DNA from 4 places in the Mesorhizobium sp. M0618 genome. Region 2 is predicted to be linked to each of the others. Evidence: riboswitches for the same ligand, from Rfam matches in the RefSeq annotation. Region 2 holds a riboswitch; each other region holds the start of a gene.
What was found. A riboswitch is a leader RNA that binds a small molecule or an ion and turns the genes downstream of it on or off. The one in region 2 is predicted to bind cobalamin.

Region 1 (7,599 bases), on a different contig from region 2:
GAAGACGGCCTGGTTCCGACCTATCTGAAGCTTCTCGAAACCACCGTCGAGACGATCGTCCAGGGGTTCGGCGGGTGACCGGGGTTCGCACCGCGCTCGCTCCGGACAGCAGCCATGATCGAACATCGACCGGTAGCGGCCGGGTCGTTGCCTCCATCGACGTGGACGACGTCACCGTCAGCTATTCAAGCGGGGTCACGGCCGTACACTCCGCCTCTTTCAGGCTCGGCGCCTCCACCATCTGCGCGCTGGTCGGCGTCAACGGCTCCGGCAAATCGACGCTGTTCAAGGCGCTGATGGGCTTCCTGACGCCGTCGACAGGAACAGTGCTTATCGCCGGATTGCCCGTCCACGCAGCGCTGAAGCGCGGCCTAGTCGCGTATGTGCCGCAGAGCGAGGATGTCGACTGGAACTTTCCGGTGCTGGTGGAAGATGTCGTCATGATGGGCCGCTACGGCCACATGAATTTTCTGCGTATCCCAGGCAGAGCCGATCGCATGGCGGTCGACGCGGCACTGGAACGGGTCGGCATGACCGATTTTCGCAAGCGCCAGATCGGCGAACTGAGCGGCGGCCAGAAGAAGCGTGTGTTCCTGGCGCGCGCTCTGGCGCAGGGCGGCGAAATCATCCTGCTCGACGAGCCGTTCACCGGCGTCGACGTGCAGACCGAAGCAGCGATCATCGATCTCCTTCGGTCGATGCGCGACGACGGCAAGCTGATGTTGGTGTCGACGCACAATCTCGGCAGCATCGTCAATTTCTGCGACCATGTCGTCATCTTCAACAAGACGGTGCTGGCCTTCGGACCAACAGAGACAACGTTTACGCAAGCCAATCTTGCGAAAGCTTTTGGCGGCGTGCTGAGGCATCTGCGCCTCGGCGGCGCCGATCTTCATGACGACCCCGACGCTCGCCACCTGACCGTGCTGACCGATGACGAGCGTCCTCTGGTGCTTACGGCGAGCGGGATCAAGAGAAGATGATGAAGCCCGACAGCGGATCGCCAGCCCCGTGATCGACATCCTGCTGGAACCCTTCACCTACAACTACATGGCCAAGGCCATCTGGGTCAGCGCCCTGGTCGGCATGGTCTGCGCGTTCCTGTCCTGTTATCTCATACTAAAGGGCTGGGCCCTGATGGGCGACGCGCTTGCCCACTCGGTGGTGCCCGGCGTTGCGGCCGCCTACATGCTGGCCCTTCCCTATGCCGCCGGCGCATTCGCCTCCGGCCTCATCGCCGCACTCGGCATCACCTTGGTGCGGCGCGTGACGCAACTTCGCGAGGACGCCGTGATCGGCCTTGTCTTTACAACGCTGTTCGCTGGCGGGCTGCTGATTGCGTCGATCAGTCTGACCTCCGTAAACATCCAGTCCATCGTACTCGGCAACATCCTCGCAATCTCCGACGAGGATGTAACCCAGGTCATCCTCATCGCAGCGGTTTCGCTGGCTGTATTGGGGCTTCGATGGAAGGATATGATGCTGGTGTTCTTCGATGAGAACCATGCGCGCGGCGTCGGCCTGAATCCGTGGCGGTTGCGGGTCCTGTTCTTCGTGCTGCTCAGCGCCTGCATCGTCGCCGCGCTCCAGACCGTCGGCGCGATCCTCGTGATCGCGATGGTGGTAACGCCTGGCGCCACCGCCTATCTGCTTACCGATCGGTTCGGCGTCATGATCCTGCTCGCGATGGCGATCGGCGCGGCGACGAGCGCGGTTGGCGCCTATCTCAGCTTCTTTCTCGATGGCGCGACTGGCGGACTGATCGTGGTGCTGCAGACCGTGGTCTTTCTGATTGCCTTCGTCTTCGCACCCAAACATGGGCGGCTCGCCGCACGCCGGGCGGCACGTGCCGCATCGCAGGTCGCGTCATGATGACGATCTGGTCCTGGATCGCCGAACCGCTCAGCCACGAATTCATGCGTCGCGGTCTCGCCGTCGCCGTTCTGGTCGGCGCCATTTGCGCGGTGTTGTCCTGCTATCTCGTCCTGAAGGGCTGGTCGCTGATGGGCGACGCCGTTTCGCATGCCGTGCTTCCGGGTATCGTGCTCGCCTATATCGCCGGGATCCCGCTTGCCTTCGGCGCCTTCGTGGCAGGACTTGGCTGCGCGCTGGCGACGGGCTACCTCAAGCAGCACAGCCGGATCAAGGAGGACGCAGTCATGGGCATCGTCTTCTCAGGCATGTTCGCGTTTGGCCTGGTGCTGTTCGTCAAAGTCGAGACCGACCAGCATCTCAATCATATCCTGTTCGGCAACATGCTCGGCGTCCAGTGGCGCGACGTGATCGAGGCGGCGGTCATCGTCGTGCCGGCGATCCTCATCGTTCTGGCAAAACGCAAGGATCTGCTGCTTTATTGTTTCGATCCGGCCCATGCGCGCGCGATCGGCCTGCCCGTCAACCTGCTGCATTTCGGGCTGCTGACGCTGCTCGCGTTGACCATCGTGGCCTCGCTGAAGGCTGTCGGGATCATCCTTGTCATCGCCATGCTGATCGCGCCGGGAGCGATCGGCTTTCTTTTGACGAAGAGCTTTGAGCGCATGCTCGCCATTGCAGCAGCCGCCGCCATCGGGTCGAGCGTCGTGGGAACGATCCTCAGCTATCACATCGACGCAGCCACGGGCCCGACGATCATCGTCGTTCAGGCCGGCGTTTTTTTGCTTGCCCTGTTCCAGTCGAAGCGCCCAAAGCAACGGGTGCAGCTGGGCATTTCGGGAGAGTAATCGCGGCCCTGACCCAAGCCGCACTCAAAGCCGGTTGCGGATCAGCATGGTGACGACGAAGAACGCGCCGACCGAGCTGGTGATGATGCCGATCGGCAGTTCCTGCGGCGGCAGCAGCGTTCGGGCCAGGAGGTCGCTGGCCAGCAACAGCACCGCGCCGAAGACGGCGCAGCTGGCAACCAGGCGCAGGTGCAAGGGGCCCGCCAGCGGCCGCGACAGATGCGGGATCATCAGCCCGACGAAGCCGATGACGCCGGCGACCGAGACCAGGATCGCCGTCGAGAAGGCGGCGACGAGAAAGGTCATCCTTCGCATCCGCGCCACCGGCACGCCCAGGCTTTCGGCGGCGTTTTCGCCGGCCAGGAAGGCATCGAGCCTGCGATGGTTCCACAGCGCGTAAGCCAGAATGGTGCCTGCTCCCAGCGCGCCCAGCCAGATATTATCCCAGCGCGCCAGGCCAAGGCCCCCATGGTCCAGAACAGCACGGAGTGGGCGGCGCGCTGATCGCCGGCAAAGACAAGATAGTTGGTCAAGGCGGTGAACATGAAGGACACGGCAAGGCCGGCAAGGATCAGCCGCTCCGGGCCTTGCCCCCTCACCCGCGCAACCAGCAGCAGCACGACGCCGGCAGCCAATATGCCGCCGGTGAAGGCCGCGACCGGCAATGTCCAGATGCCGAAACTGTCGCCGAAGACGGTGATAACGGAAACCGCACCCGCGGCGGCGCCCGACGACAGGCCGAACAGGAACGGATCGGCGAGGTCGTTGCGGGTCACCGTCTGCAGCAGCGCACCGACGACGCCGAGGCCGGCGCCGACGCAGATGGCCAGGATCGTGCGCGGCAGCCGCAGGTCGACGACGATCTTGCCGACCGGTCCTGCCACGTCGTGCCCGCTGAAGCCGATTGCACGGCCAAGCGCGGCAACAACATCGGTCAACGGGATCAGTGTCGAACCATAGGCGATCGACAGCAGAGCGAGAGCGGCGATCGCCGCCGCTCCCACCAGCATGGCCAGTGCAAATGCCGGATGGCGCAAGCCTGGAAATGCGTCGCGTCTGTCAGGACGCGTGCGACGCACTTCCAGGATCTTTTGTTCATGCATGTCGTTGCCCCAAAACCGCTGCGCACTTTTGGGCGACAGGCATCAAAACGCTTCCGGATGCATGGCCTTGGCGATCTTGTCGATGGCTTCGATGTTGGCCGGTCCCGGCGTCAGTTCGGCATAGCGCAGGGCGACGAAGCGCTCGTTCTTGACCGCGTCCGTCTCCTTCATGGCCGGATGCGCCTTCAGGAAATCGAGCAGTTTCCTGTAGCCACCGCCATCCTGGTAATCGAGCAGGATGAGGAATTGCGGATTGCGCGACGCCACCGTTTCCCAGTCCGTATTGCCCCAACTGGTGTCCATGTCGGCTATGATGTTGTCGCCGCCGGCGGCTGATATCATGGCGCTGGGGATGGCGAATTTGCCTGCGGTGAACGGCTTGTCCTCGCCGGAATCATAGAGGAAGACCCGCGTTCCCTTGGCGTCGCCGACCTTGGCGGTGATGTCGGCGAGCCGCGTCTTCCAGCCGGAGACAAGCTTCTCAGCTTCGGCCTCCTTGCCGAAGATCTTGCCCAGCTTTTCGACGTCGCCATAGAGCAGGTCCATCGAGGCGGCGGGGCGGCTCTTGTCGAGATGGACGCAGCTTTCCGTCAGCACCAGCGTCTTGATGCCGTGCGGGGCAAGCGTATCGGGTGTCACCTCGCCGCCCGGCTTCATGCCATAATACCAGCCGGCGAAGAAGAAATCCGGCTCGACCGCGACGAGGTTTTCGAGCGTGGGGTATTTCGGCGCCAGTTCCGGGATCGAGCCCTGCTCGGCCTTGAATTCGGGACCGACCTTGTACCATCCGGAGATGCCGGTCAGGCCGACGATCGCCGGCTGCAGTTTCAGCGCGAAGGCCATCTCGGCCATGTTGAGATCCTGAATGACGGCACGCTTCGGCGGCGCGTCGAAGGTCAGCGGCTTGCCGCAGCTGTCGACGGTCACCGGGAAGGCCAGGGCTGTCGAGGCCAGCAGCGAGAAGGCAAGCGAAAAAGCGAGGCGTTTCAAGGGTTTTCTCCTGTGGACGGGATTGATCGATATGTGACGGCTTCAATCAGAATGGCGGCGCGGCACGGTTCGGCATCTCGAACACCGTCAGTTCGCGGTCTTCGGTCGGATGGCGCAGACGCAGCACATCGATGCCGAAAATCTCGCGAATCAGCTTTTGGGTCAGCGCTTCGCGCGGTGCGGCGAGCGCTTGCAGACGGGCATGGTTCATCACCGCCACCCTGGTGGCGAACGGTGCCACCAGCGCCAGATCGTGCAGCACCGCGATCACCGTCATCTCGAAGCCTGCGACGAGGTCGAGCAGTTCGCCGCGGGCGCGCGGGTCGAGATGGTTGGTCGGCTCGTCGAGAAACAGGATCTTTGGCTGCTGGGCGATGGCGCGGGCCAGTTGGGCGCGCTGGCGCTCGCCGCCCGACAGCGAGCCGATGGTGCGGCCAAGCAGCGGCAGCAGGCCGGTCCGGCGCAGCGCATCGACGACAATGTCACGCTCCTCGCTCCTGCGCCGTAGCCGAGCGTGCGGGACCCGGCCCAGCTCGACATAGTCGATCACCGCCAGCCGCGGATCGGGCTGGTCGGTCTGGCCGACAACGGCGATATGCAGCGCCCGCTCGGCGGCGGAAATCCCGTCCAGCCGGCGCCCGCCGAGGTTCACCTCGCCGGAACTCGGCCGCAGCATGCCCGACAGCATGCGCAGCAGCGTCGTCTTGCCCGCGCCGTTGGGACCGATGATGGCAAGGCGATCGCCAGCGGCCACCGAGAAGCTGACCGCCTGGACCAGATCCCGGCCATTCGCCATGGCGCAGAGGTCATGTGCTTCGAGAAGCGCTACGGTCATCGGCTGCCCGCCAGATTGCCGGGATGGCAAAGCGTGCACACGATGATGCGATGATCGATAGAGCCGTCCAACTTTCCGTCACTTTCCAAAACTGGCGACGGAAGGAAGCTGGCGAAGCGGCCGACAAGACCGGGATTCGCGTTTCCTCCCGGCACACCCCGTCCGGTCAACTCAGTGATGGCAGGTCTCCTGGCTCGCGGGTCGTTGCGCCATCCTGCCTTCCCAGCCTTGCCGGCCAGTGGCATTCACGGATTTTGCTCGCCGCTTACAGTTGCGGGGGCAGCCACGGCCTCGACCCCTGGGGATCTCACCGTGTTCCCTTTTCACCCCTCGCCTTTCGACTCGGGGACCATCACCGCTTCAGCGTAGATTTCCCCCAATCGCTTCGCAATGGATTTCTCGGACGGAGTGGTGGGCCGGCTAGGGAAAACATGCATTTCACGCTTTCGATATGTAATAACATTACGCTTTAGAGGATGCCGCCTGGCGCTGTCAAGCGAAGCCTGCCGAATTTGGCTCGTCGGCGGCAAGGGGCGCTCGACCGCTGTGCCATATCGGTGTGCGACTGTGACGGGATCGGTTCGATTGCGCGGGATGCGCAATTTCGATCAAACTGGCCGCGCCAGGAAACGGCAGGATGATCTGGCCAATGCGAGGAGCAAAATGAACCCGACCGAGAAAGCGCTGTGGTTCGTCGAAAGTCATCTGCCGGAGGCGATCTCGCTTGACGATGTCGCGCAAAGCAGCGGCGTGTCGCGTTTTCATGTGACGCGGGCTTTCGGCGCTGCCACGGGCCGCTCGGTGATGGGCTACATGCGCTCACGCCGGCTCACCGAGGCGGCGCGCAAGCTGGCCGGCGGGGCGCCCGACATTCTCTCCGTCGCGCTCGACGCCGGCTACAACTCGCATGAGGCGTTCACCCGTGCCTTCCGCGATCAGTTCGGCACCACGCCGGAACTGGTGCGCGCGCAAGGCACACTCGACAAGCTCGACCTCGTGGAGCCGATCCTGATGGACCAGTCCTTCCTCACCAATCTCGAACCACCGCGTTTCGAGACCAGCCGGCCGTTCCTGATCGCCGGCCTCGGCGAACGCTACAGCTGCGAAACCAGCGCCGCCATCCCGATGCAATGGCAGCGCTTCGGCCCCTATATCGGCAACATTCCGGGCGAGGCCGGCGATGTCGCCTATGGCGTCTGCGTCAACGGCGACGATGCCGGCAATTTCGACTACATCGCCGGCGTCGAAGTGTCTGATTTTTCCGACCTGCCCAAGGAATTCAGCCGGGTGCGGGTGCCGGCGCAGAAATATGCGGTCTTTGCCCACCGCGAACACATCTCGACCATTCGCCGGACGGTCAACACGATCTGGAACAAATGGCTGCCGGCTTCCGGCCACGAGATATCGGATGCGCCGGAATTCGAACGCTACGGCCCTGAGTTCGATCCACGCAGCGGCAATGGCGGGCTGGAGATCTGGATACCGGTGAGGGCGTAGTCGGTCAGGCCATCGGCAGCGCCGGCCAGCGATCGACTATCCCGCCGCCGGAAAACACAGCGATCGACCCGAACTGCTGCAGCACGGCTTCGCTCTGCGTCGGGCGCAGGAAGGCGTAGTCGCCGGGCTTTGCGGTCGCGTCGGCGGGCAAGCCCATGAATTGCTGGTTGGAGGACAGGCCGAGCAGCCCGTTCGCCTTCATGCCTTCGGGGAAGACCGGCTCGGCCATCCACTTGCCGCCATAGAGATAGCAGCCCTTGCGCGGGAAGCGGCCGAGCGCCTGCAGCAGGCGGGTGACGGCCGGCGGGCCAGGCAGCATCGGCTCGACCATTTTCAGGATCGGCGTGGCGATGAAGGCCGCCGGCTGGAAGCCGTCGAGGCCTGGCGTATCGAAATCACTGGGCAGCACAAAGGCCGAGCCCATCGAAACCTCGTTGGCCATGCCGCCATGATG
Region 2 (7,599 bases):
AGAACGACGGCTTCGCCGTCGAAGGATTCAAAGACGATATCCTTGCTGGCAATGGCATAGATGCCGGATTGTCGCATGTTTGCTCCCCCGCCGAGCAGGCCGCGGAGATGATCTTCGGGCCTTACGGTCAACCCCACCGTTGCAGGCGTCTAACCATTTGCAGGGTTTTTGGCAAGATGGCGCAGACTCGGGCGAGCGCAGCCGGTCACGCTTCGATTTCAAGCGCAGAAAGCGGCTTCGAGCAACAGGCGAGGATAAAGCCGTCCTCGATTTCGTGATCGAGGATGCCGCCATTGTGACTCATCTCGACGTCGCCCGCGACCTTCCTCACCTTGCAGGTGCCGCACAGGCCGAACTCGCAGGCGGCGGGAATCCGCACCCCAGAGGCGCGTGCCGTCTGCAGCACGGTCTGGCCGGCGACGCATTCGGCATCGACATCGGAAAGCGAAAACCGGATCGGCGTCACGGCCTCGACGGCAACGGCGGCGCCGTCTTCCGGCAGTGGCGAGAACGGCGCCTGGATCTCCTCCACGGCAGGCGCCGCAAAGCTTTCCTGATGGTATTTCGCCATGTCGAAGCCGGCGGCGTTCAGCATGCCGCGCACGGCGCGCATGAAGGGATCGGGGCCGCAGCAGAAGATCTCGCGCTCACGGAAATCGGGCGCCAGCAATGGCAGCCGGATTGCGTCGATGCGGCCCATATGGCCGAACCAGCCCTCGCGGCTCGACCGCTCCTCGATCATGAAGCCGAGCGACAGGCCGGGCATGCGGCTGCCGAGCAGCTCGAGTTCCTTGCGGAAAATGATCTCTTCCGGGCGGCGCGCACAGTTGACGAAGCCGACATCTGTCCATGGCGCACAGTCGTTCAGCCAGCGCAGCATCGACATCATCGGCGTCACGCCGGAGCCCGCCGAAATGAACAGATATTTGGCCGCCGGGTGGCTATGCAGCGAGAAGTCGCCGGTCGGCCCATAGGCCTTGACGTGCGAACCGGGCGTCAGATGGTCGAACATCCAGCGCGTGCCGGTGCTGCCCGCCTGCGCCTTCACCGTCACCGCGATCGAGAACGGCCGCGATGGCGAGGAGGACAGCGTGTAGGTGCGCATCAGCGGCCCGTCCGATGTCGGCAGTTCCAGAGTCACGAATTGGCCCGGCTTGTAGCGGAACCAGGTCTGGTTGTCGGAGCGGAAGGTGAAGGTCTTCACGTCAGGCGCTTCGTCACTGACGCCGATCACTTCCAGCACCTGCAGCCTGTCGTTCCAGGGCGTCATCTGGTCGAGATGGCGATAGAGGCCAAGGTCCGTCATCGCATTCATCCTCTTGTCCCCTGGGCTAGGCGACGCTGCGCAGGGCCGGCCGGTCGCCTTCGGCAAGGCGCGGTCCGATGAACGACGCGTACCACTCGACGAACTGGATCACGCCGCCCTCATGCAGCTCCGAATAGGGGCCTGGTTCGTAGGCCGGCGACAAGATGCCGAAGGCGTTTTCCTCGACGATGCGGCGGTCCTGGTCGTTGGTCTCGGTCCAGACATGGGTAAGCTCAGCGAGATCGTAGTCGACGCCTTCGACCGCATCCTTGTGGACGAGCCATTTTGTCGTCACCGCGGTTTCCGTGGCACTGATCGGCAGCACGCGGAAGGTGACGGCATGGTCGCCGAGGATATGGTTCCAGGTTGTCGGATAATGATAAAGCAGCAAGGAGCCGATGCGGTCGGTTGAAACGCTGTCGGACAGGTTCTTCTGGACCGCCCGTTTTCCCGTCATGGTGTAGCTGACGGCATCGCGCAGCAGCGGCGCGCGGGTGGCGCGGTACTGCCCTGCCGGATCGATGCGGAATTTGCTCGGCAGGCCTGATGCCTCGCATTTGGCCCAGTGCGCGACCATTTCAGGGTCGCTGTCGGCGCCGTTGACGCCGGTCACGGTCGGAGCCTCGGGGAAGGTCTTGCACAGCTCAGGATGATTGGCGGCGCAGTGATAGCACTCGCGGTTGTTTTCCCAGACCAGCTTCCAGTTGCCCTTCTCGACGATCGTGCTCTCGAAGGCGATCTTTGCTTCACGCAACCGGTGCGGCAAAAGATAGGGTTCGATCATCGCCCGCATCGGCGCGAAATCCGCCGGCTCCTTGGCCAGACAGATGAAGATGTAGCCGCCGACGCTCTCGCAGGCGACCGGCTTCAGGCCGAAATCACTCTTGTCGAAACCGTCGGCCATCTGGCGGGCAAACAGCAGGCGGCCGTCCAGCTCATAGGTCCATTGATGATACGGACAGACGAGCTTTGCCGCCGTACCCTTTTCCGCGTTGCACACGCGGCTGCCGCGATGGCGGCAGGAATTGTGGAAGGCGTTGATCTTGCCGTGCTGGTCGCGGACAAGGACGACCGGGTAGTCGCCGATCTGCACGGTGATGTAGCTGCCCGGCTTCGGCAGTTCGCAATCATGGCCGATGAACAGCCAGTCGCGATACCAGATCAGCTCCATGTCGAGCTTGAAGTAGTCTGGATCGGTGTAGAAGGGCTGCTCCAGCGAAAAGCCTTGCCGGTGCCCCTTCAGGAGCCTCAGCATGTCGTTGCGGGTATCCATGTCCTGTCCTCGTTTCTAAGGACTGAACTGGTGGTGATGGAGGAAGGATTGAAACGCAGGCCGGCTAGGTGCCAGACATGCGCTATCCACCTCTTGACCGCCCACCGCGATCAGTCGAGTCTAACAATCTCGGGCTGGTTTCCGGGCTCTGGAGTTGTCCTTGCGGACCATCGCGACACCTTCCCAGGCAGTTGCCCAGTGGTCTCCCGTTGCGACTTGAACTCCACCACCGTTGCGGGGGCAGCGCCGGATTCTGACCGGCTTCCCAATTCTCCGCCTCGTCGTCACGAAGCGGCACCTGAGATGGTATGATCTAACCACGATCGGGGGCGCGCCGTCGGCATGAAAACGACATCGTATCCATGCGGCGCGACACGGCCTGCGAACGTTCCCGCAGACCGTCGCGGGCTGAAATCCACCTCCCGGATGGCCATTTTGCCGGCTGCGATATCCCCGAATCGGAGCCCTTGGCGGGGTCAAAAAAGGTTAACGGTTTCGAAAAGTGACTATTAGCTCGATCTAAAATCGAACCGAACGGTTCGTTTCTGTTGACGGTGCGTGCAGGACGGTGTGAACGCTGGGCCTCTGAAACAGTCAGTGATCCATCCAGCGGTTACACTTAACATGCTGATATAAAGAAGAAAAATATACCCGTAGATTCCCTTGGTACAATTTCAAGGTGTGGATTCATGGTCCACACGGAACAACTTCGTGATTGGAAAAGGCGGGGTTGCCCTCCCACATCGGGGCTGTCCGAACGACGCGATTTCATTTCCAAGACACGCCGCTAGACGGACGGAAAAAGACGATACTGGAGTACAAAAATGAAAAAGATCATTCTCACTGCCGCAGCCCTTCTGGCCATTTCCGGCAGCGCCTTCGCTGGTAGCGACCACTACGGTTCGAACGCCGCGGCAGCCACTGCTGTCGACAGCTCGTACACCGCTTCGACCAAGAAGTCGGAACCGGCTGCTCAGGCGCCTGCCCAGGGTGCTGACCGCAACCTCTTCGGCAACAACTAACAGCCGATTCCCAGTTGACGGCGGGCTCGCTCGCCGCCCTGGCGAACTTCAGACATTCGAAATTCAGACATTCAGGAGTATTTAAGATGAGCAAGATCCTCATTGCTGCCGCCACCGTTCTGGCCATCACCGGCAGCGTTTTCGCGGGCAGCGACAACTACGGTTCGAACGGCTCCAATCAGCCTGCCGCTGCTGTGGACCAGTCGTACACGGCTTCCACCAAGATCTCGGAACCGGCTGCCCAGACGCCCGCTCAGGGCAGCGACCGTAACCTCTTCGGTCGCTAACAGCCAATTTCGCAACCGACGGCAGCTGTGTCTGCCGTCCTGGCGAAATCCAGAATTCAGGAGACTAAAATGAACAAGATCCTTATTGCTGCCGCCGCCGTTCTGGCCATCACCGGCAGCGCGTTCGCCGGCAGCGACAACTTTGGCTCCAATGGCGCCAATCAGCCTGCGGTTACTTCGGTTGACAGCGCGCATACGAGCTCGGTCCGCAACAGCGGTGGCCTCGTCGAGAAGCTGCTCAATTCGTCGGGCGACGTGGAGAAGTCCGCCCCTCAGGGCAGCGACCGGAATCTCTTCGGCCGTTAACAGCCGAAGCTGATCTTCAACAAAAGAGCGGCGGGCCTAGCCCGCCGCTCTTTTTGCGTCCAAGACGCGGTCCTGCCTCAGGCCGCCTTCGCTTCAGCCTCATGAAGGGCAAACGACCGTCCGTCAGCGTCGAAGATATGCAGGTCCTCGCCATTGGCGCTCAGCCGCAACGTCGAACCACGCTTGACTTCGACATTGCCGGGCAGCTTGGTCACCAGCGGCAGGTCGGCGCGACCGATGTCGACATAGACCAGCTGAACCTCGCCGAGCTGCTCGACATAGTCGACCGTCCCCTCGAACAGATAGTCCGCGCCGCTGGCGATGATCAGGTCCTCCGGCCGCACGCCAAAGCTCACCGCAGCACCCTTCGCCGAAGCAGGCGTTGCGATCGGCACGGTTGCCTTGCGTCCGCCGACATGGCTGACGACGGTCGGATTGCCGGTCTTTTCGATGGTCGCGGGCAGGATGTTCATGGCCGGCGAGCCAATGAACTGGGCAACGAACAGATTGCCGGGCTTCTTGTAGAGATCCATCGGCGTGCCGACCTGCTCGATATGGCCGTCCTTGAGCACCACGATGCGGTCGGCCAGCGTCATCGCCTCGACCTGATCGTGGGTGACGTAGATCATGGTCGTGTTGGGCATCGATTCCTTGAGCTTGGCGATTTCGATGCGGGTGGCGACGCGCAGCGCGGCGTCGAGGTTCGAAAGCGGCTCGTCGAACAGGAACACCTTCGGATTGCGCACGATGGCGCGGCCGATGGCGACGCGCTGGCGCTGGCCGCCTGACATCGCCTTGGGCAGGCGGTCGAGATATTTGGTCAATTGCAGGATCTCGGCGGCCTGACGCACACGGCGGTCGATCTCGGCCTTGTTCTCTTTGCCGATCTTCATCGAGAACGCCATGTTGTCGTAGACGGTCATGTGCGGGTAGAGCGCGTAGGACTGGAACACCATGGCGATGCCGCGCTTCGACGGCGGCACGTCGTTCACCACTTCGCCGGCTATTCTAAGCTCGCCGGAGGTGATTTCCTCGAGCCCGGCGATCGATCTCAGCAATGTCGACTTGCCGCAGCCCGACGGGCCGACGAAGACGATGAACTCGCCCGACTTAATATCGAGGTCGATGCCGTGGAGAATGTTCAGATTGCCGTAGGACTTCTTCACTTGTCTTAGCGTGACATCGGCCATTTGGTTCCTCCAGTGATTGGAAATTCAGTCGAGACGCCCGAACCAGGCGCCGTAGCCGCCAAGCTCGATGGAACCGCTGTTCGCCTGCCCCGAAAATCCGTGCCCGGGCAGAGGTTGCAGCGATCGGCCGCCAAGGTCAACCTTGGCCGGCCGGGCTCCCAGATTGAAGATGCAGACGATCTGCTCATTGCCCGCGCGGCGTATGAAGGCGACGGTGTCGCCCTCACTTTCGATGAAATTGATGTCGCCCTTGGCGAGCGCCGGATGGGCACGCCGGAAGGTGAGAAAGCGCCGGTAGTGCTCAAGCAGCGAAGCCTCGTCGCCCTGTTGGACATTGACCGCTTGCGCTAGATGCTTGGCCGGCACCGGCAGCCAGGGCTTTGCTGGGGAGAAGCCGCCATTCTTGGCGCCGCCATCCCACACCATCGGTGTGCGGCAGCCGTCGCGGCCCTTGAATTCCGGCCAGAAGCGGATGCCGTAGGGATCCTGCAAATCCTCGAACCGCAGCTCTGCTTCACCGAGCCCAAGCTCCTCGCCCTGATAGATGCAGACCGAACCGCGCAGGGACATCAGCAGCGCCGAGATGACCTTGAGGTAGGCGGTCGGGTCGGCCTCATTGGCCGCCCAGCGCGAGGCCGGGCGCATCACGTCATGGTTGGAAAAGGCCCAGCACGACCAGCCGTCGCTGGCGACCTTGCCGAAGGATTCCAGCACCGAGCGAACCTTGCCCGCGCTGATCTTTTCCGGCGCCAGGAAATCGAAGGAGTAGCACATGTGCACGCGCTTGCCGCCGGCGGTGTAGGCGGCAACCACTTCAAGCCCGCGCTGCGAATCGCCGACCTCGCCGACCGCTGCGGTTGCCGGATATTCATCAAGCAGGGCACGGAACCGTTCGAGGAAGCCGAGGTTCTCGGGCCGGCTCTTGTCGTAGAGATGGTCCTGGTAGTTGTAGGGGTTGACCGCCGGCGCGGTCTGGTCGTTGCGCTCTTCCGGCGGCAGCGGCGGATTGTTTTCCAGGCCCTGGCTGTGGAAGTAGAAATTGATGGTGTCGAGCCGGAAACCATCGACGCCGCGCTCCAGCCAGAAGCGGGTGACGTCGAGCAATGCGTCCTGGACTTCGTGGTTGTGGAAGTTGAGGTCGGGCTGTTCGGCCAGGAAATTGTGCATGTAATATTGCTGGCGGCTGGTGTCCCATTGCCAGGCCGAGCCGCCGAAGATCGACAGCCAGTTGTTGGGCGGCGTGCCGTCCGGCCTGGCGTCTGCCCAGACGTACCAGTCGGCTTTCGGGTTGCTGCGGCTCGACCGGCTTTCCTTGAACCATGGGTGGTTGTCGGCGGTGTGCGACAGCACCTCGTCGATCATCACCTTCAAGCCCAGCCTGTGCGCCTCGCCGGTCAGCGCGTCGAAATCGGCCAGCGTGCCGAACATCGGATCGACATCGCAGTAATCCGATACGTCATAGCCGAAATCTTTCATCGGCGACTTGAAGAACGGCGAAATCCAGATGGCATCCGCGCCGAGTGCGGCGATGTAGGGGAGGCGGCCTATGATGCCCTTGAGATCACCGATGCCGTCGCCATTCGAGTCCTGATAGCTGCGCGGATAGATCTGGTAGATCACCGCGCCCCGCCACCAGTCGCGATCGATGGCGAGGTCAGGCTTCGAGCTGGCCTTCAAAGCGGATTGCATCGTCTCAGCCTCCTTTCACCGAGCCGGCAAGCAGCCCGCGGACAAAATAGCGCTGCAGCGAGAAGAACACGATCAGCGGCACGATTATGGTCACGAAAGCCGATGTCGTCAGAATCTCCCAGTCGCCGCCGCGCGAGCCCAACAGCGCGTTGAGCTTAGCGGTCAGCACGATCTGGTCTGCCTCTGTACCGAGGAAAACCATCGCCACCAGCAGATCGTTCCATACCCACAGGAACTGGAAGATGGCAAACGAAGCCAGCACCGGGAACGACAGCGGCAAGACGATCTTGACGAAGATCTCGAAATCGCTGGCGCCGTCGATGCGCGCCGATTCCATGATTTCGCGCGGCAGGCCGGCAATGTAGCTGCGCAGCAGGTAGATGGCGAAGGGCAGGCCGAAGCCGGTATGCGCCAGCCAGATGCCGAGATAGGTCTTCGACGGCATGCCGAAGAACGAGCCGACGCCGTTGTAAAGTTTCAAAAGCGGGATTAGCGACATCTGCAATGGCACCACCAGCAGGCCGAT
Region 3 (7,599 bases), on a different contig from region 2:
ATATGTCGAGTGGTTCGATGCAGCTTTTCCGGCTGAAGCCGATCGGGTCACCTTCGACAACTTCGCCAAGGCGATCGAAGCCTTCGAGGCGACACTGGTCACACCGGCCCCGTTCGACAGCTTCCTGAATGGTGATGAGCTTGCCATGACTTCCGAACAGAAACAGGGCCTGGCGCTTTTCATGGACAAAGGCTGCTCGTCCTGCCATGCCGGCATCAACGTTGGTGGGCAAGCCTATTTCCCATTCGGCCTCGTGGAACAGCCCAGCGCCGAGGTCCTGCCGGACAAAGACAAGGGCCGATTCGCGGTCACCAATGCAGCCGATGACTACTATGTTTTCCGCGTGGCGCCGCTGCGCAACGTTGCACTCACCGCGCCATACTTTCATTCGGGCAAGGTTTGGGATCTGAAACAGGCCGTCGCCATCATGGGGACCACCCAGCTTGGCGTAGTACTGGCGGACGAAGAAGTTGATCTGCTTGTTGCCTTCCTCAACTCGCTGACCGGAGAGGTACGCGAGGTCGCCTATCCCATCTTACCCTCCGAAACGGCGACAACGCCCCGGCCTGTAACGCAGATCTCAGGAAAATAAGGGCCAACTGGCTGCGGACGTCGCAATCGAAAATGATTGCGGCTTTTACTTGGGCCACACGAATTGCCACGTCCATCTCCGAATTGGCGGGACACGCTAGCAATACCCGAAACCTGCAACCTCGCCCGTAGTCTGCGCAAATCAACTGGGGAAGCGGACAGACGCGCAGCATCATATATTGTCGCCGCCTGAGCGAACATGCCAAGCAGTCTACTTTGAGAAACGACGTGTGTACGATTTGTTCGAGGCGCGGGGCCTGTATGTTCCCAAGGACCAATACTATAGCGTGGTGTCACATTTATATTTCTGCGGGATGAGGACACGTGCCGAAGGAAAATTGCACATTTTCGCCGTGTGGCTTATTTACAAGAGTGTGATCGGTTTGGCATATTCCCGGCCGACATCCGCCACCGGCAACTCCCCACACGGTGAGGAAGAGAAGCCTTACGCCTGCACTTTCTGCCGGAGCGCGCGTGCTGCAGCGACCATGTTCATGAGGGCAGGGCGGACCTCCTCCCATTTGCGTGTTTTGAGGCCACAGTCCGGGTTTATCCACAGTTGGCCGTCGGACAGTCGCTCGCGGGCAAGCATGACTAAGTCCGAAATCTCGCCGACTTCCGGGACGCGTGGTGAGTGAATATCATAGACGCCGGGACCGATTTCGTTCGGATATTTGGAGCTCGTGAAGGCGTCCAACAGTTCCATCTTCGAGCGCGACGTCTCAATCGAAATGACATCCGCATCCATTCCAGCGATCGCGTGAATGATCTCGTTGAACTCCGAATAGCACATGTGGGTATGAATTTGAGTCGCGTCCTTTACACCCGTTGAAGCGATCCGGAAACATTCGACAGCCCAGTCGAGATAGACTTTCCAGTCAGATTGGCGCAGTGGCAATCCTTCGCGAAACGCGGCCTCATCGATCTGGACCATCCTTGCGCCGGATCTTTCGAGATCCGTCACTTCGTCGCGGATGGCGAGCGCGATCTGGCGGCAGGCTTCGGAGCGGGGTACGTCGTCGCGAACAAAAGACCAGTTGAGAATGGTGACTGGGCCTGTGAGCATTCCCTTCACGGGCTTTTCCGTAAGCGACTGGGCGAATTGCCACCAGCGCACTGTCATCGGATTGCGCCTCGATACGTCGCCGAAAATGATGGGGGGACGCACGTAGCGCGACCCATAGCTTTGTACCCAGGCATGCTGGGTGAGCGCGAAGCCGGACAACTGCTCGCCGAAATGCTGTACCATGTCGTTTCGCTCGAACTCACCGTGCACCAGCACGTCCAGCCCGATCTCTTCCTGCCAGCGAATTGCAGCCTCGATCTCCTTCTTCAGGAACGTCTCATAGTCGACATAGCTCAGCTGGCCCTTCGCATGAGCGGCCCGCGCCTTGCGTACCTGCGGCGTCTGCGGGAAGGACCCGATGGTCGTCGTCGGGAAACGCGGCAGCCCGAGTGAGCCGGCCTGGACTCTGGAGCGCTCGCCAAAAGCGCTCTCTCGTCGCTTCGCGCTGTCCTCAATGCTAGCGATCCGCCCCTGAACAAGCGGGTCATGGATCCTCGTAGATGTCACGCGCGTGGCGGCAGCCTCGGCAGACGCTTTCAACGCGCCTGCTACCGCATCCTTGCCTTGGGACAGGGCCCGGGCCAGCAAGACCAGCTCGTCGGTCTTCTGGGCCGCGAAGGCGAGCCACGACCTGATGTCCGCGTCGAGTTCCGTCTCCATGCGCAGATCAATCGGCACATGCAGCATCGAGCAAGAAGGCGCGATCTCGACGCGGTCCAAGGGCCAGCCGGCGACGATCGCTTTGATGCGGTCGAGAATGGCGGGCAGGTTCGCACGCCAGACGTTGCGGCCATCGATCAAGCCAAGCGAGAGCACCAGATCCTTCGGAGCGAGCCGAGCCACCGTTTCCAGCTGCTCGGGAGCGCGCACGAGATCAATATGCAGGCCGGCCAGGGGCAGAGAAATCGCGGTTTCGAGATTGTCTCCCAGCGACCCGAAATACGTAGCCAGCATGATCTTCAGCTCGGGCGCGGCTTTCGACAGCTGGCCATAGGCGAATTCGAACGCAGCTCGTTCGTTCGGGTTCAGATCGAGGACAAGCGCTGGCTCATCGATCTGCACCCAGTCGGCTCCCGACAGCTTCAGCCTCTCCAGAAGCTGCTCGTAAACCGGCAGCAGCCGCGGTAGGAGCGCGATGGGACCGAACCCCTCGGCAGGCGATTTCGCCAGCTTGAGGAAGGTGATGGGTCCAAGGATGACTGGGCGTGTGTGAATGCCGAGAGCCTTAGCCTCGAGGAAGTAATCGACCGGCTTCGATGACGAGAGGGCGAACGTCTGATCATCATCGAGTTCCGGCACAATGTAGTGGTAGTTGGTGTCAAACCACTTGGTCATTTCCATCGCGGTTACACCAGGTCCATGAGCCTCCTCCTGGTGACGAGCGTGTCCACAGTCCTCCGTCTGACCCTGGTTGCCGCGCGCCATTGCGAAGTAGATGTCAAGTGGGACCTCGCCGCTATTCCAGCCGTAACGGGATGGAACGGCCCCGACCATGGCTGCGGTGTCGAGCACATGGTCGTAAAGCGAGAAGTCGTTCGACGGGATTTTCGACACGCCGCGATCGCGCTGCTCTTCCCAGCTAGCGGCACGGAGCGCCTTCGACGTCGTGAGAAGGTCGCCAGCGGACGATGTTCCGGACCAGTAGCTTTCAAGCGCGAATTTCAGTTCTCGCCGACGACCGAAGCGCGGCACGCCGAGCGTTGCTACAGGAATTTGCTGAGAGACAGTCATGTCATACCCCGATGATTGGGGCGTCGGTGACAAGGAAGGCGCTAGCAGGCCGGCATCAACGCCGGGTTGCAGCGGCCACCGAGACACCCCGCCCGTGGACGTAATTCGCGTGGCAGGTCTCCTGGCTCGCGGGGTCATAGCCTCTACCCGTCTTCCTGAGGGTATTCGCCTCAGTGACATGATTGGGGTTGGCTCGCCGCTAACAGTTGCGGGGGCAGCGCCGGCATCGCACCGGCTTCCCTCTTAGCTCCGCTGCGGCAGCGCCGCACGCGAGAACCACGACACGCAGACAATCACAGCAGTTCGCTCCTTTGTCAATGACGCATAACGAAATGTTTATGTCGTTATGTGATCGCGCTTTTACGCTTGTCTAACATAGTGAAATATTCAGTCGCCCATTGGCGGCGCTGCTCCGCTGCCACCATTGTCAACTAATGAATTCCTGTCGGGCTGCGACATCCCTCGCAGGTCGCCGATCAAGGATTTCGGCCAACACTTCAAGCGCGTGACAACGTCGTTAGAATGCAGAAGATCGCATTGGGGGCGATGTTTAACGATGCGGCCGCAAGCTGTGCGTGCGTGGCAGAAGCGGTTTTCACGGAGTGAGCGCCAAACGGTGGTCCGAGGGGAAATGGCACGCCAGTCGTCATCACGGATGACTAGTACCGTTCCACAGAGATTGTGATGGGTTGTTTTAGCGCAAAATCGGAAGCGATTCCGGAAGAATTCGGACGGCCCCGGGCGTGCGCGAGATGAGGCCGGCTTTTTCTAAAGTGATCACCATCTGGTGGACGGACGGAGCGGTGACGTCGAAGTGGCGCTGCATGTCGGCTTCGGCCGGGGCTGTTTGAAGATCCGGGCATAGATGAAGGCCAAATACTGGCCTTAAAGCTGCGTAAAGCGCGGCTGCGGCGCGGCTTGTCGTTCGCCAAGTGACTGACTCATTTCCGGATTCATCTGCGCCTGCACGCTGAAGGAGGTGCAGGTGAGTATAAAGTTTTGTGGACCTTAGCCAATCGGAGGGTGATCAACTTGACGCGCTATTGAGCGGGGGGCGCCACGCGACGCGCAAAATAAAACGCGCACAGATCCTCTTGGCCGCGAACGACGGCGTGAGCGACGAGGTGATCGCCGCAACCCTTGAAGGTCTCGGGATCGACGATTTATCGGACACGGCGCCGCTTTGTGGAAGCGAACCTGGAGAGAGCGCTCACCGAGGAGCGGCGACCCGGCGTTGAGCGCAAACGTCGAGCAAGGATGAGGCGCTTTTGGTGGCGACCGCCTGCTCAAAGCCGCCACCGGGACGGGCCCGCTGGACCCTCGAACCTCCTGGCCGAGGAGATGGTCCGGCTCACCGACCATGAAGAGCTGTCTTCTGAGACCGTCCGTCGACGGCTGGCAGAGAATGATCTGAAGCCCTGGCGCAAAGACATGTGGTGCATCCCCAAAATCGACGGAGAATACGTCGCCCGCACATGCAGCGAGATTGGGTCTGATCCAATTTTGCACACGATGACGTAATTGCTGCGTCGCTCCTTTGAACGAAGACTCGGCGGACGGCAAAAGCCGCCGACCAGTGAGATCAAGGAGGCCGCAGTGAAGCAATATGTCGGATTGGATGTGTCGCAGCGAGAGACCAGCGTTTGCGTCGTCGATGATGCTGGAAGGGCTGTCTTCCAAGGGAAAGTGAAGTCCCATCCGGGAGCACTGACCGAGTTGCTCCGCAAACGCGCACCGCACACCGAGCGCATCGGATTCGAGACGGGCGCCATGTCCAGCTGGCTCTGGCATGAGCTTAAACGGGTCGGAATGCCGGTTGTCTGCATTGATGCTCGACATGCGAAGGCGGCACTTTCAGTTCGAATGAACAAAAGTGATGAGAACGATGCCCGCGGCCTGGCCGAGCTGGTTCGCGTCGGCTGTTATCGGGAGGCAAGGTCAAAAGCACAGAGAGCCAGGCAACCCGATCCCTCCTGGTGGCGCGATCGCGACTTATCGCCATCCGCCGCGATCTCGAGAACCAAGTCCGGTCAATGCTGAAGGAGTACGGGCTGCAGTTCAGTCGCTCAACCGGTGCGCAGTTTCGGCTAAAGGTCGAGGCGTTGGTTGTCGACGGGCATCAGCTTCGATCCGTGATCGAGCCGCTTCTGACCGTTCATGAACAGGCTTGCAGGGAACAGGAAAAGCTGGACCGGCAGGTACGACGCCTTCTTCGTGAGGATGACACCACGCGCCGGCTTATGACGGTTTCTGGCGTCGGCGTCGTGACGGCGTTGACCTACCGCCATACGATCGATGATCCTTCGCGCTTTTCCTCGGCCAGTGACGTCGACGCCTACCTTGGTCTGACGCCGCGGCGAAAACAATCTGGGGGAACACATGTCAACGGGGGAGATCGGCTGTTGCGGACCTATTTATACGAAGCGGCCAGCGTCCTCATGCACCGGACAAAGAAATGATCGATGCTGAAGGCGTGGGGCGTTCGCCTGTCGAAGCGGATAGTATGAAAAAGGCAAAAGTGGCGGTAGCTCGCAAGATCGCGGTTCTGCTCCACTGGCTCTGGGTTAACGGCACCAGCTTTGAGTGGGGCGGCGAAAAGATGGCGTGACAACCCGCGCTCGATCAGAATCGCGGGTCCGCTTCCGAAACCCGTGATGTCCCCGCCGGGCGGTGGTTGTGGACCTCGTTGAATCGGCTGACGTCGACTTCGAACTTCGTTGCACACGCTGAGGCGCCCAACCCGAACATCATCATGAGGCACTCGACCTCGGAAAGGAAATGACCCCGGCGATGACAGAGCGAAACTCGGATTGACAATCACCCGCAATTAAAGGGCCGATTCACACTCATAGCATCTGAAACCACACCTTGCCGGGCTTGCCCTTCGGCAGGTCGGCGAGGTGGGCGCTTAGCGTGCGCGGTAAGTTTGTTTGAACTCTTCCACGATCCAGGCATCCTGCGCCGGATGGCGCGGTCGCGCGCTCATGTGCGAGAAGCCGAGTCCCTTAGCAGCTTGCCCACGTAGCGCTCGTCATAGGGGACGCCGAAACGATCCGCGATGACGCGCTGCAGATCGATGCGACGCCAGCGCACCACGCCGTCAACCGCAAGGTCCGATCCTGCCTGGACGATTTGCGCCAGTTCGGCCTTCTGTTCCGGCGACAGGCGCGGCGTGTTTCCGCCATACCAGGCATCCTTGAGTCTTTCAGGGCCATCCTCGTTGAAGCGATGCACTCAGTCCCGCAGCGTGTGGCGGTCCATGCCGCCGATCCGTGCAGCATCTTCCCGGCTCATCCCGTCCATGACCGCAGCCAGCGACAACAAGCGCCTGCTCTGGTTGACGTCCTTCGCTGCCGTCGCCAGTTGCCGAAGCCGTAGCCGAATAGTCCGTCCGTACCTTCACCGCTAATCGCATCGCCCGAATGCTCCTCGCGACAAGGAATCACGGATCAATCAAGGCGGGAACCCCTAGACAGTCAGCCCTCAGAGCCTTTGGTATCAGTCCCTCATCGTCGATGGGCGCCTTTCGGTCGTAGACTTCACCTTACTCGCCGTTCTCCGTCAGCTTGGCCCCGTAGTGTTTTCGGGTGCACTGTGAGAGACCCTCGCAGGCTTCTCTGATTGGGTTTGTTGGGGGCAAGCTCCTGTTGCGTTTTTTTGGACCGTGTCGCCCGAGGGTCACTCGCTTCTCTTCGCGCTCGCGCAAGCGATACATCAACATGGACGACCTGTGCGAGCACAAGAAGCTCGCTCTGCGCCAAGCTGCATGACCAGCTTCATGGCCGCCCCGTTTTTGCAGAACTTGACGCACACAACCGACCATTTGACCATTTGCGAAGCACAAGAAGGAGACACTTAGGGCACTCCTTCATGCAGCCAATAGTCTGTGGCGGACGACCACATCACCTTTTGCTGAACTTGACGCACGCAACCCGCTGCTGCGATTTGGCGATGTGCCGCGGCGATCGAACAGGGCCCTGACTCCTCGCGTTTGTCGGACCCGGTACAAAGGCCTATTCAGTTGTTCGTTTTGCTCCAGCCTGAACGCTGAAAAGCAGCCAAAAATCTCTTTTCGCTCGATAGCCAGATTGGCATAAATTTTGAGACGTTCATTGATGTCGGAAGCGACGCCGACTTGTATCACAGCAAACCGATGCTCATTGTGAGGAGTAAGGATTCCCATGTCGATGTCTATCTTGGTAGATGAAGTC
Region 4 (7,599 bases), on a different contig from region 2:
GATTCGGGACACATGTGGGATTTCGAGATCGGCCGGTCGGTGTCCATCATGATGCGGACCTGGCCGTTCATCGTCTTTCGCATGATCGTCTATTTCGGCATCACGCTGGCCTATATTATGGCAACCGGCACCGGCGCCTCCGTCGGCTATGGCGTTGGCCATATCTCCACCGATCCCGACGGGCCGCTGTCGTTTGCCCTGTGGGGCGGCGTGGTCGGTTTCGGCGTCGTCTCGATCGCCGTCTACTGGATCCGCGAATACATCCTCTATGTCGTCAAGGCCGGCCACATCGCCGTCATGGTTCATCTGATCGACGGCCGCGACATTCCCGGCGGTCAGGACCAGATCGCCTACGCCAGGGATGTCGTCACCCAGCGTTTTGCCGAAGCCAACATCCTTTTCGTCGTCGACCGACTCGTCAAGGGTGCCATCCGTGCCATCACCGGCCTGCTCGGCGGTATCGCCGCCTTCCTGCCGATACCAGGCCTGAGCGGCCTGGTCTCCTTCATCAACACGGTGATCCGCCTGTCGCTGACCTATGTCGACGAGATCATCCTCGGCTACAACATCCGCATCAATTCAGCCTCGCCCTTCGAGACGGCGCGCCAAGGCGTAGTGCTCTATGCTCAGAACGGCAAGGTCATGGTCAAGAACGCCGTCTGGCTGGCGGTCATCATGTGGGGCATGTCGTTCATCATCTTTCTGATGATGCTGGCACCTGCCGGTGCGATTCTGTTCCTGATGCCTGGCCAGCTCGCCGGCTGGGCTTTTGTGCTCGCCATCGTCTTCGCCTGGGCATTCAAGGCGGCGTTCATCGAGCCTTTCGCCATCGCCTGCCTGATGCAGGTCTATTTCAAGACCATCGCGGGCCAGGTGCCCGATCCGGCCTGGGACGCCCGGCTGGCCGAGGCATCGTCGAAGTTCAGGGAGCTCAAGGACAAGGCGCTGGCCTCCTTCGGCGGTTCGCGCTGGGCTACGGCCGGCGCCACACCCTGATCGGCTGGGCGGATGGTGTCTGGTGAGGCAGGAACGGTGTTGAGGCGCGCCACGGTGGATTTGAGCTGTGTCTCGCCTTGCCCGGAAAAGGTCTCGCTCATGATCAGCTCCGGCAGCGGCAGCCGCCGTCCCCAGCCATGCGTTTCAAGGTCCGGTTTGGGAGCGAACTCGGAAACACGGCCGACGCAGAGATAGGCGACCGGCGTTACGTGATCCGGAATGGCCAACAGCCGCTTCAGCGCCTCAGCCTCGATGATGCTCACCCAGCCGACGCCAACGCCCTCGGCACGCGCGGCCAGCCAGAAATTCTGCACCGCGCAGACGGTGCTGTAGAGATCCATCTCCGGATTGTGCCAGCGTCCCAGCGGCGAACCCTTCGAGCGCTGCCGGTCGCAGGTGATGCAGATGTTGAGCGCGCTCTCGCAGATGCCTTCCAGCTTGAGCTTGCGGTACAGCGCCTGTTTTTCCGCCTCGATCGCCGGCAGTTCCTGTTCTCGCGCGGCCAGGAACAGGTCGCGCACCTCCGCCCGTCGTTTGACATCGCGAATGACAATGAAATTCCATGGCTGCATGAAGCCGACCGATGGCGCGTGATGGGCGGCAAGCAGCAGCCGTGCCAGCACGTCGTCATCGATCGCGGTGGGCAGGAAATGGCTGCGCACGTCACGCCGCGTGAACATGGCGCGGTAGACCGCATCGCGCGCATTCTGGTCAAATCCATCGTCAATGGCAGCGGTCATGTGTTCCGGCATCGCTTGTCCCCTTGCGATTGCAGATTCAAAACTGACAGAGCGTACTTTGTGCGTCCAAGTAGACGCACGTCGCTCTGATGCCATCCGCCTGACCACGCGGATGACAATGCCTGCCAGGCCGGTCTTCTGGCTCGGGATCAACCCGCGTCCGGTGCCTTCCCGTCATCGACAGTGGCATTTACCGGCGCGGTCCCCCTCACAGCGTTGGGCACGCCACGGAATTCAACCGTGTTCCCGATTCTCCCGCTTGCGGCGGGCACCAGGCAGTACCAGGGACCTTACGCCGAAGCGCCCGCGGGGCCAATGCCTGCGGCGACGCGAATGGACGCAGTCGCGATTTTCCCCAGTCATCGGCCGCCCGTGCATGGCCTTTGTCGATCCGGGTCACTAGATTAGGACAATGACCACCCGTCTCTACACCCATCCGATCTTCCTCGAGCATCTCACGCCGCCCGGACATCCCGAGCGGCCCGACCGCTTACGCGCCATCGAGCGCGTGCTCGACGACGAAGCCTTTGCCGGGCTCGATCGTATTCAGGCGCCGGAAGGCGACGAGGCCACCATCCTCTACGCGCATCCCGCCGATTTCGTCGCCCGCGTGCGCGCCGCCATCCCCGACGAGGGGATTGCCCGCATCGATGCCGACACCACTGCCAGCCCGAAGAGCTGGCAAGCGGCGATCACCGCGATCGGCGCCGCCAACGCCGCCGTCGATGATGTCTTTTCGGGCCGCGCCGACAACGTCTTCGTCGCCGCCCGGCCGCCCGGCCATCATGCCGAAAAGACCACGGCGATGGGCTTTTGCCTGTTCAACACGGCGGCGATCGCGGCGCGTTATGCGCAGAAGAAACACGGTGTCGAGCGCGTTGCCGTCGTCGACTGGGACGTGCATCACGGCAATGGCACGCAGGATATTTTCTGGGACGATCCGTCGGTGCTCTATTGCTCGACACACCAGATGCCGCTTTATCCCGGCACCGGAGCGAAGACCGAAACGGGCGCCGGCAACATCGTCAACGCACCGCTGGCGCCGCAGACCGGCAGCGAAGTGTTTCGCGATGCCTTCCTGTCGCGCGTCCTGCCCGCGCTCGACAATTTCGCGCCCGACCTGATTATCATTTCGGCGGGGTTCGACGCGCACCACCGCGATCCGCTGGCCGAGATCAATCTGACCGAGGATGATTTCGACTGGGCGACCGGCCAGCTGATGCAGCGCGCGGCACGCCACAGCGGCAACCGGCTCGTCAGCCTGCTCGAGGGCGGCTACGATCTGCAGGGATTGGCATTTTCGGTCGCCGCCCATGTCGGGCGACTGATGAAAGGATGAATGATGGCCGATGAGACCAACGAAGACGTCAAGGCGATGAGCTTCGAGCAGGCACTCGATGCGCTGGAGAAGATCGTCGATGATCTGGAGCGTGGCGACGTGCCGCTCGACCAGTCGATCAGGATCTATGAACGTGGCGAGGCGCTGAAGGCGCATTGCGACCGGCTGCTGAAGGCCGCCGAGGACAAGGTCGAGAAGATCAGGCTGTCGCGCGACGGCAAGCCGGTCGGAACGGAGCCACTCGACGCGGATTGAGGCCCGGTCCGAACGATGGCCTCGCCTCACCGGTTTTTGGACATGATCATGATCGAGGATATAACTCGTTCCGCTTGAAACAGCTCAAGGACAAGAGGAGATCCGGAAGCGATGTGCAGAAACATCAAGACCCTGTTCAATTTTGATCCGCCGGCAACCCATGACGAGGTGCGCGACGCGGCTCTTCAGTTCGTCCGCAAGCTGAGCGGAACCACGCGACCCTCGAAGCAGAACCAGCACGCCTTCGACCATGCCGTCGAAGCCATCGCCGCCTCGGCGCACGAGCTGCTCGAATCGCTCGAAACCCACCAGCATCCGCGCAATCGCGAAGAGGTGGCGGCCAAGCTGCGGGCAAAGGCGGCGATCCGCTTTGCCTGATGCGGCCAGGCGGCCTTCGACCACCGACAAGGAGAGTCCATGAGCTTCTTCCCCGGGAAAGACCCTGAGGCAGGCGATGCCTTCGCCAGCGATCAGATCGAATTGATGGTCATCCCGAACGCCAAGGACATCGGTGGTTTTCAGGTGCGCCGTGCCCTGCCGACGGCAAAAAGGCGGCTGGTGGGGCCGTTCATCTTCTTCGACCGCATGGGTCCCGCGATCCTGCGCGCCGGTCAGGCACTGGATGTCCGTCCGCATCCGCATATCGGCCTGTCGACGGTCACCTATCTGTTCGACGGCAAGATCCGGCACCGCGATTCACTCGGCACCGAAATGGTCATTCAGCCCGGCGACGTGAATTTGATGACCGCCGGCCGCGGCATCGTCCATTCGGAGCGTACGCCGGAGGAACTGCGTGGCGCGTCGATGTCGGTATCCGGCCTGCAGACATGGCTGGCTCTGCCGGACGACAAGGAAGAGGTGGCTCCGGTTTTCGAGAATACCGCAGCGCTTCGGCTTCCCGAGATCGAAGCCGAAGGCGTCAACGGGCGCCTCATCATCGGCGATTTCCAGGGACTGCGGTCCCCGGTCAGGGCCGACACGGAGACGCTCTACGCCGACCTGCGCCTGGCGCCCGGCGCCAGCGTGAAAATCCCTGCTGATGCGGAAGAACGCGCCATCTATACGCTGGAAGGCGAGGTCTCAATTTCGGGTGATGTATTCCCAGCCGAACGGCTGCTGGTGTTCCGTCCCGGTGACGAGATCGTCGTGTCGTCGCAGACCGGGGCGCATTTCATGCTGTTCGGCGGCGCCTCTCTTGGTTCGAAGCGTTACATCTGGTGGAATTTCGTCTCGTCGTCCAAGGAGCGCATCGAACAGGCGAAAGAGGAATGGAAGACGGGCCGCTTCGACATCGTTCCCGGAGACGAGGAAGAGTTTATTCCGCTGCCGGAAAGCTGATGCCCTGTCACCCAAAAGTGGCAGAACGAAATGCATAGACAAAAGACTAGGGCCTGATCCGCGTCACTGACACACATTTACTTTCGCCGGCCGGCGGCCTATTCGCCCATCAACCGAAAGCCCGAGCACCGTGAACGCAACGCCGCATACGCCGCTTCTCGACAAGGTCCGCATCCCGGCCGACCTGCGCACGCTTGCCGAAAGTGAACTGCCGCAATTGGCGTCCGAGCTTCGCGCCGAGCTGGTCGACGCCGTGTCCCGCACGGGTGGTCATCTGGGCGCAGGGCTTGGCGTGGTCGAGCTGACAGTGGCGCTGCACTATGTCTTCAACACCCCCGACGACCGGCTGATCTGGGATGTCGGCCACCAGGCCTATCCGCACAAGATCCTGACCGGCCGCCGCGACCGTATCCGCACGCTGCGCCAGGAAAGCGGTCTGTCCGGCTTCACCCGCCGCGCCGAGAGCGAGTACGATCCCTTTGGCGCCGCCCACTCCTCGACGTCGATATCGGCCGGCCTCGGCATGGCCGCCGCCCGCGATCTCTCCGGCGGCCGCAACAACGTCATTGCCGTCATCGGCGACGGCGCCATGTCTGCCGGCATGGCCTATGAGGCGATGAACAATGCCGGCGCGCTCGATGCACGGCTGATCGTCATTCTCAACGACAACGACATGTCGATCGCGCCGCCGACCGGCGCGATGAGCGCCTATCTGGCGCGGCTGGCCTCCGGCAAGGCCTATATCGGCCTGCGCGATTTCGGCAAGAAACTGACGTCCTATCTCGGCAAGCGCGCGGATCGTGCGATCACAAGGGCAGTCGAGCATGCACGCGGCTACGTCACCGGCGGCACGCTGTTCGAGGAACTCGGCTTCTATCACATCGGCCCGATAGACGGCCACAATCTGGAGCATCTGATCCCGGTCCTGAAAAACGTCCGCGACAATGGCGAAGGCCCGGTGCTCATCCATGTCGTCACCCAGAAGGGCAAGGGCTATGCGCCGGCCGAAGCCGCTGCCGACAAATATCACGGCGTCAACAAGTTCGACGTCATCACCGGCGCGCAGGCCAAGGCGCCAGCCAACGCACCGGCCTACACCAAGGTGTTCGCCGAAAGCCTGGTCCAGGAGGGCCGCGAGGACGACCGTATCGTCGCCGTCACCGCAGCCATGCCGAGCGGTACCGGCCTCGATTTGTTCGGTGAAGCGTTCCCGTCGCGCACCTTCGATGTCGGCATCGCCGAACAGCATGCGGTGACCTTCGCGGCGGGCCTTGCCACCGAAGGCTACAAGCCGTTCGCGGCCATCTATTCCACCTTCCTGCAGCGCGCCTACGACCAGGTCGTCCACGACGTCGCCATCCAGAAATTGCCGGTGCGCTTTCCCATTGACCGGGCCGGCTTCGTCGGCGCCGATGGCGCCACCCATTGCGGCGCCTTCGACACCACCTTCCTGGCGACACTGCCGGGTTTCGTCGTCATGGCGGCCGCCGACGAGGCGGAGCTGCGTCACATGGTACGCACTGCGGCGAGCTATGATGAGGGTCCGATCGCCTTCCGCTATCCGCGTGGCAACGGCGTCGGCGTCGACATGCCGGAGCGCGGCTCGGTTCTCGAAATCGGCAAGGGCCGCGTCGTCAAGGAGGGCACCAAGGTTGCATTGCTGTCCTTCGGCACGCGGCTGCAGGATTGCCTGATCGCCGCGGAGGAGCTAGGTGCTGCCGGGCTGTCCACGACGGTCGCCGACGCCCGTTTCGCCAAGCCGCTCGACGAGGATCTGATCCGGCGGCTGGCCCGCTCGCATGAGGTGCTGGTGACGGTGGAGGAGGGCGCAGTCGGCGGCTTCGCCAGCCACGTGCTGCAGTTCCTCGCCCATGAAGGCCTACTGGAAAGCGGCCTGAAGGTGCGCCCGCTGGTACTGCCCGACGCGTTCACCGACCACGCCAAGCCGGAAAAGATGTATGCGGATGCCGGGCTCGATGCTGCCGGCATCGTGCGCACCGTGTTCGTGGCACTCGGGCACACAGTCCACGCCCAGCGCGCCTGAATCAAAGTCTCAATGACTTGAATCGGTTTGCCGGCCAACGATCTTAACGCGTTGTTTACGCTGACGTTTGGCGCTTTGCTTACCGTGTCTGTTGGCCGTTTTTCAATGGCGCCCTGCTAGATCGTGATCAGGCAGGGAGACAACAACAATGAAAACGCTTCTGTGCGGTGCAGCGCTTTGCGCCGTCATCGTCGCGCCGGCCACAGCCGAAACGCGCTATGATCGCAGCCTCGAAAAGGCGGCGATGGGCATCGTCGCTGGCAAGATGGGCGACATCCGCGGCGGCTTTTCATTCAAGCAGGTGCCGCAACTGGTGGTTCTGCCGGCCCCTGTTTCCGCGCCTGCGGTTGCCATCGAGCCTGCACGCGAGCAAGCTTCAGGAGGGCGTGAGGATGGGTTGTCTCCAGCCGTCGAGCGTCCGGTTCCGCGAAGCGTATTCTGAGCTGGAGAGCAGCAAGCCTTGATAGGGACTGCCCGATCGTTTAATCGCGCTTGCCGCTGTGCGGGCGATCTAAAAAAGCGTCGGCAATGCTACTCCGCCGCAACCAACTCCGCTTGCTGCGCCGGTTTCTCGGGGCGCCAGGATTGCGCCGCGTGGCGGGCGCGGTCTGCCAGGGCGGCTAGGCGTCCGCGCAGGTTTCGTCCACCCACCACCGACGACAAGGTCACCGAATGCGTCGCAAAGCGGCGCTTGAAATCCTCGCCGCCGCAGAGAAAATCGATCGTGGTCAAGCCCCGGTCAAACGACCACTGGATGTAATCCATCATCAAGACCAGGCCTGGCGAGGCCCGTTCGAAGGCCGGATCATAGGTGGTGACGAAAGCCATCATCGTTCCATGCTGCTCGAAATTGATCGATATGGCGATGATCTCGTCTTCGCGTTCGA

Region 1: it holds a riboswitch for cobalamin, as region 2 does, so the genes downstream of both, NKJ04_RS31015 (ABC transporter ATP-binding protein) here and NKJ04_RS00355 (aromatic ring-hydroxylating oxygenase subunit alpha) in region 2, are expected to answer to the same signal.
Region 3: it holds a riboswitch for cobalamin, as region 2 does, so the genes downstream of both, metE (5-methyltetrahydropteroyltriglutamate--homocysteine S-methyltransferase) here and NKJ04_RS00355 (aromatic ring-hydroxylating oxygenase subunit alpha) in region 2, are expected to answer to the same signal.
Region 4: it holds a riboswitch for cobalamin, as region 2 does, so the genes downstream of both, bluB (5,6-dimethylbenzimidazole synthase) here and NKJ04_RS00355 (aromatic ring-hydroxylating oxygenase subunit alpha) in region 2, are expected to answer to the same signal.

The regions. Positions count from the first base shown of each region.
Region 1 is NZ_JAMYQH010000044.1:31,127-38,725, forward strand. Features, by position in the region: gene NKJ04_RS30985 (metal ABC transporter substrate-binding protein) at 1-78, shown strand, start outside; gene NKJ04_RS30990 (manganese/iron ABC transporter ATP-binding protein) at 156-983, shown strand; gene NKJ04_RS30995 (metal ABC transporter permease) at 1,012-1,872, shown strand; gene NKJ04_RS31000 (metal ABC transporter permease) at 1,872-2,720, shown strand; partial or broken gene NKJ04_RS31005 (FecCD family ABC transporter permease) at 2,745-3,730, opposite strand; gene NKJ04_RS31010 (ABC transporter substrate-binding protein) at 3,866-4,813, opposite strand; gene NKJ04_RS31015 (ABC transporter ATP-binding protein) at 4,860-5,648, opposite strand; cobalamin riboswitch at 5,811-6,017, opposite strand; gene NKJ04_RS31020 (AraC family transcriptional regulator) at 6,312-7,145, shown strand; gene NKJ04_RS31025 (DSD1 family PLP-dependent enzyme) at 7,150-7,599, opposite strand, start outside.
Region 2 is NZ_JAMYQH010000001.1:71,963-79,561, reverse strand. Features, by position in the region: gene NKJ04_RS00365 (PqqD family protein) at 1-77, opposite strand, end outside; gene NKJ04_RS00360 (FAD-binding oxidoreductase) at 206-1,306, opposite strand; gene NKJ04_RS00355 (aromatic ring-hydroxylating oxygenase subunit alpha) at 1,332-2,579, opposite strand; cobalamin riboswitch at 2,695-2,896, opposite strand; gene NKJ04_RS00350 (DUF680 domain-containing protein) at 3,404-3,601, shown strand; gene NKJ04_RS00345 (DUF680 domain-containing protein) at 3,688-3,888, shown strand; gene NKJ04_RS00340 (DUF680 domain-containing protein) at 3,958-4,194, shown strand; gene NKJ04_RS00335 (ABC transporter ATP-binding protein) at 4,272-5,384, opposite strand; gene bglA (beta-galactosidase BglA) at 5,409-7,073, opposite strand; gene NKJ04_RS00325 (carbohydrate ABC transporter permease) at 7,078-7,599, opposite strand, start outside.
Region 3 is NZ_JAMYQH010000033.1:61,566-69,164, reverse strand. Features, by position in the region: gene NKJ04_RS27885 (cytochrome-c peroxidase) at 1-592, shown strand, start outside; gene metE (5-methyltetrahydropteroyltriglutamate--homocysteine S-methyltransferase) at 1,037-3,388, opposite strand; cobalamin riboswitch at 3,483-3,684, opposite strand; partial or broken gene NKJ04_RS27875 (helix-turn-helix domain-containing protein) at 4,390-4,861, shown strand; partial or broken gene NKJ04_RS27870 (IS110 family RNA-guided transposase) at 4,985-5,996, shown strand; partial or broken gene NKJ04_RS27865 (helix-turn-helix domain-containing protein) at 6,244-6,803, opposite strand; gene NKJ04_RS27860 (hypothetical protein) at 7,257-7,571, opposite strand; gene NKJ04_RS27855 (SET domain-containing protein-lysine N-methyltransferase) at 7,570-7,599, shown strand, end outside.
Region 4 is NZ_JAMYQH010000018.1:13,406-21,004, forward strand. Features, by position in the region: gene NKJ04_RS19465 (hypothetical protein) at 13-996, shown strand; partial or broken gene bluB (5,6-dimethylbenzimidazole synthase) at 1,119-1,832, opposite strand; cobalamin riboswitch at 1,848-2,027, opposite strand; gene NKJ04_RS19475 (histone deacetylase family protein) at 2,149-3,075, shown strand; gene NKJ04_RS19480 (exodeoxyribonuclease VII small subunit) at 3,079-3,330, shown strand; gene NKJ04_RS19485 (DUF2277 domain-containing protein) at 3,442-3,708, shown strand; gene NKJ04_RS19490 (pirin family protein) at 3,748-4,668, shown strand; gene dxs (1-deoxy-D-xylulose-5-phosphate synthase) at 4,799-6,712, shown strand; gene NKJ04_RS19500 (hypothetical protein) at 6,861-7,154, shown strand; gene NKJ04_RS19505 (GNAT family N-acetyltransferase) at 7,244-7,599, opposite strand, start outside.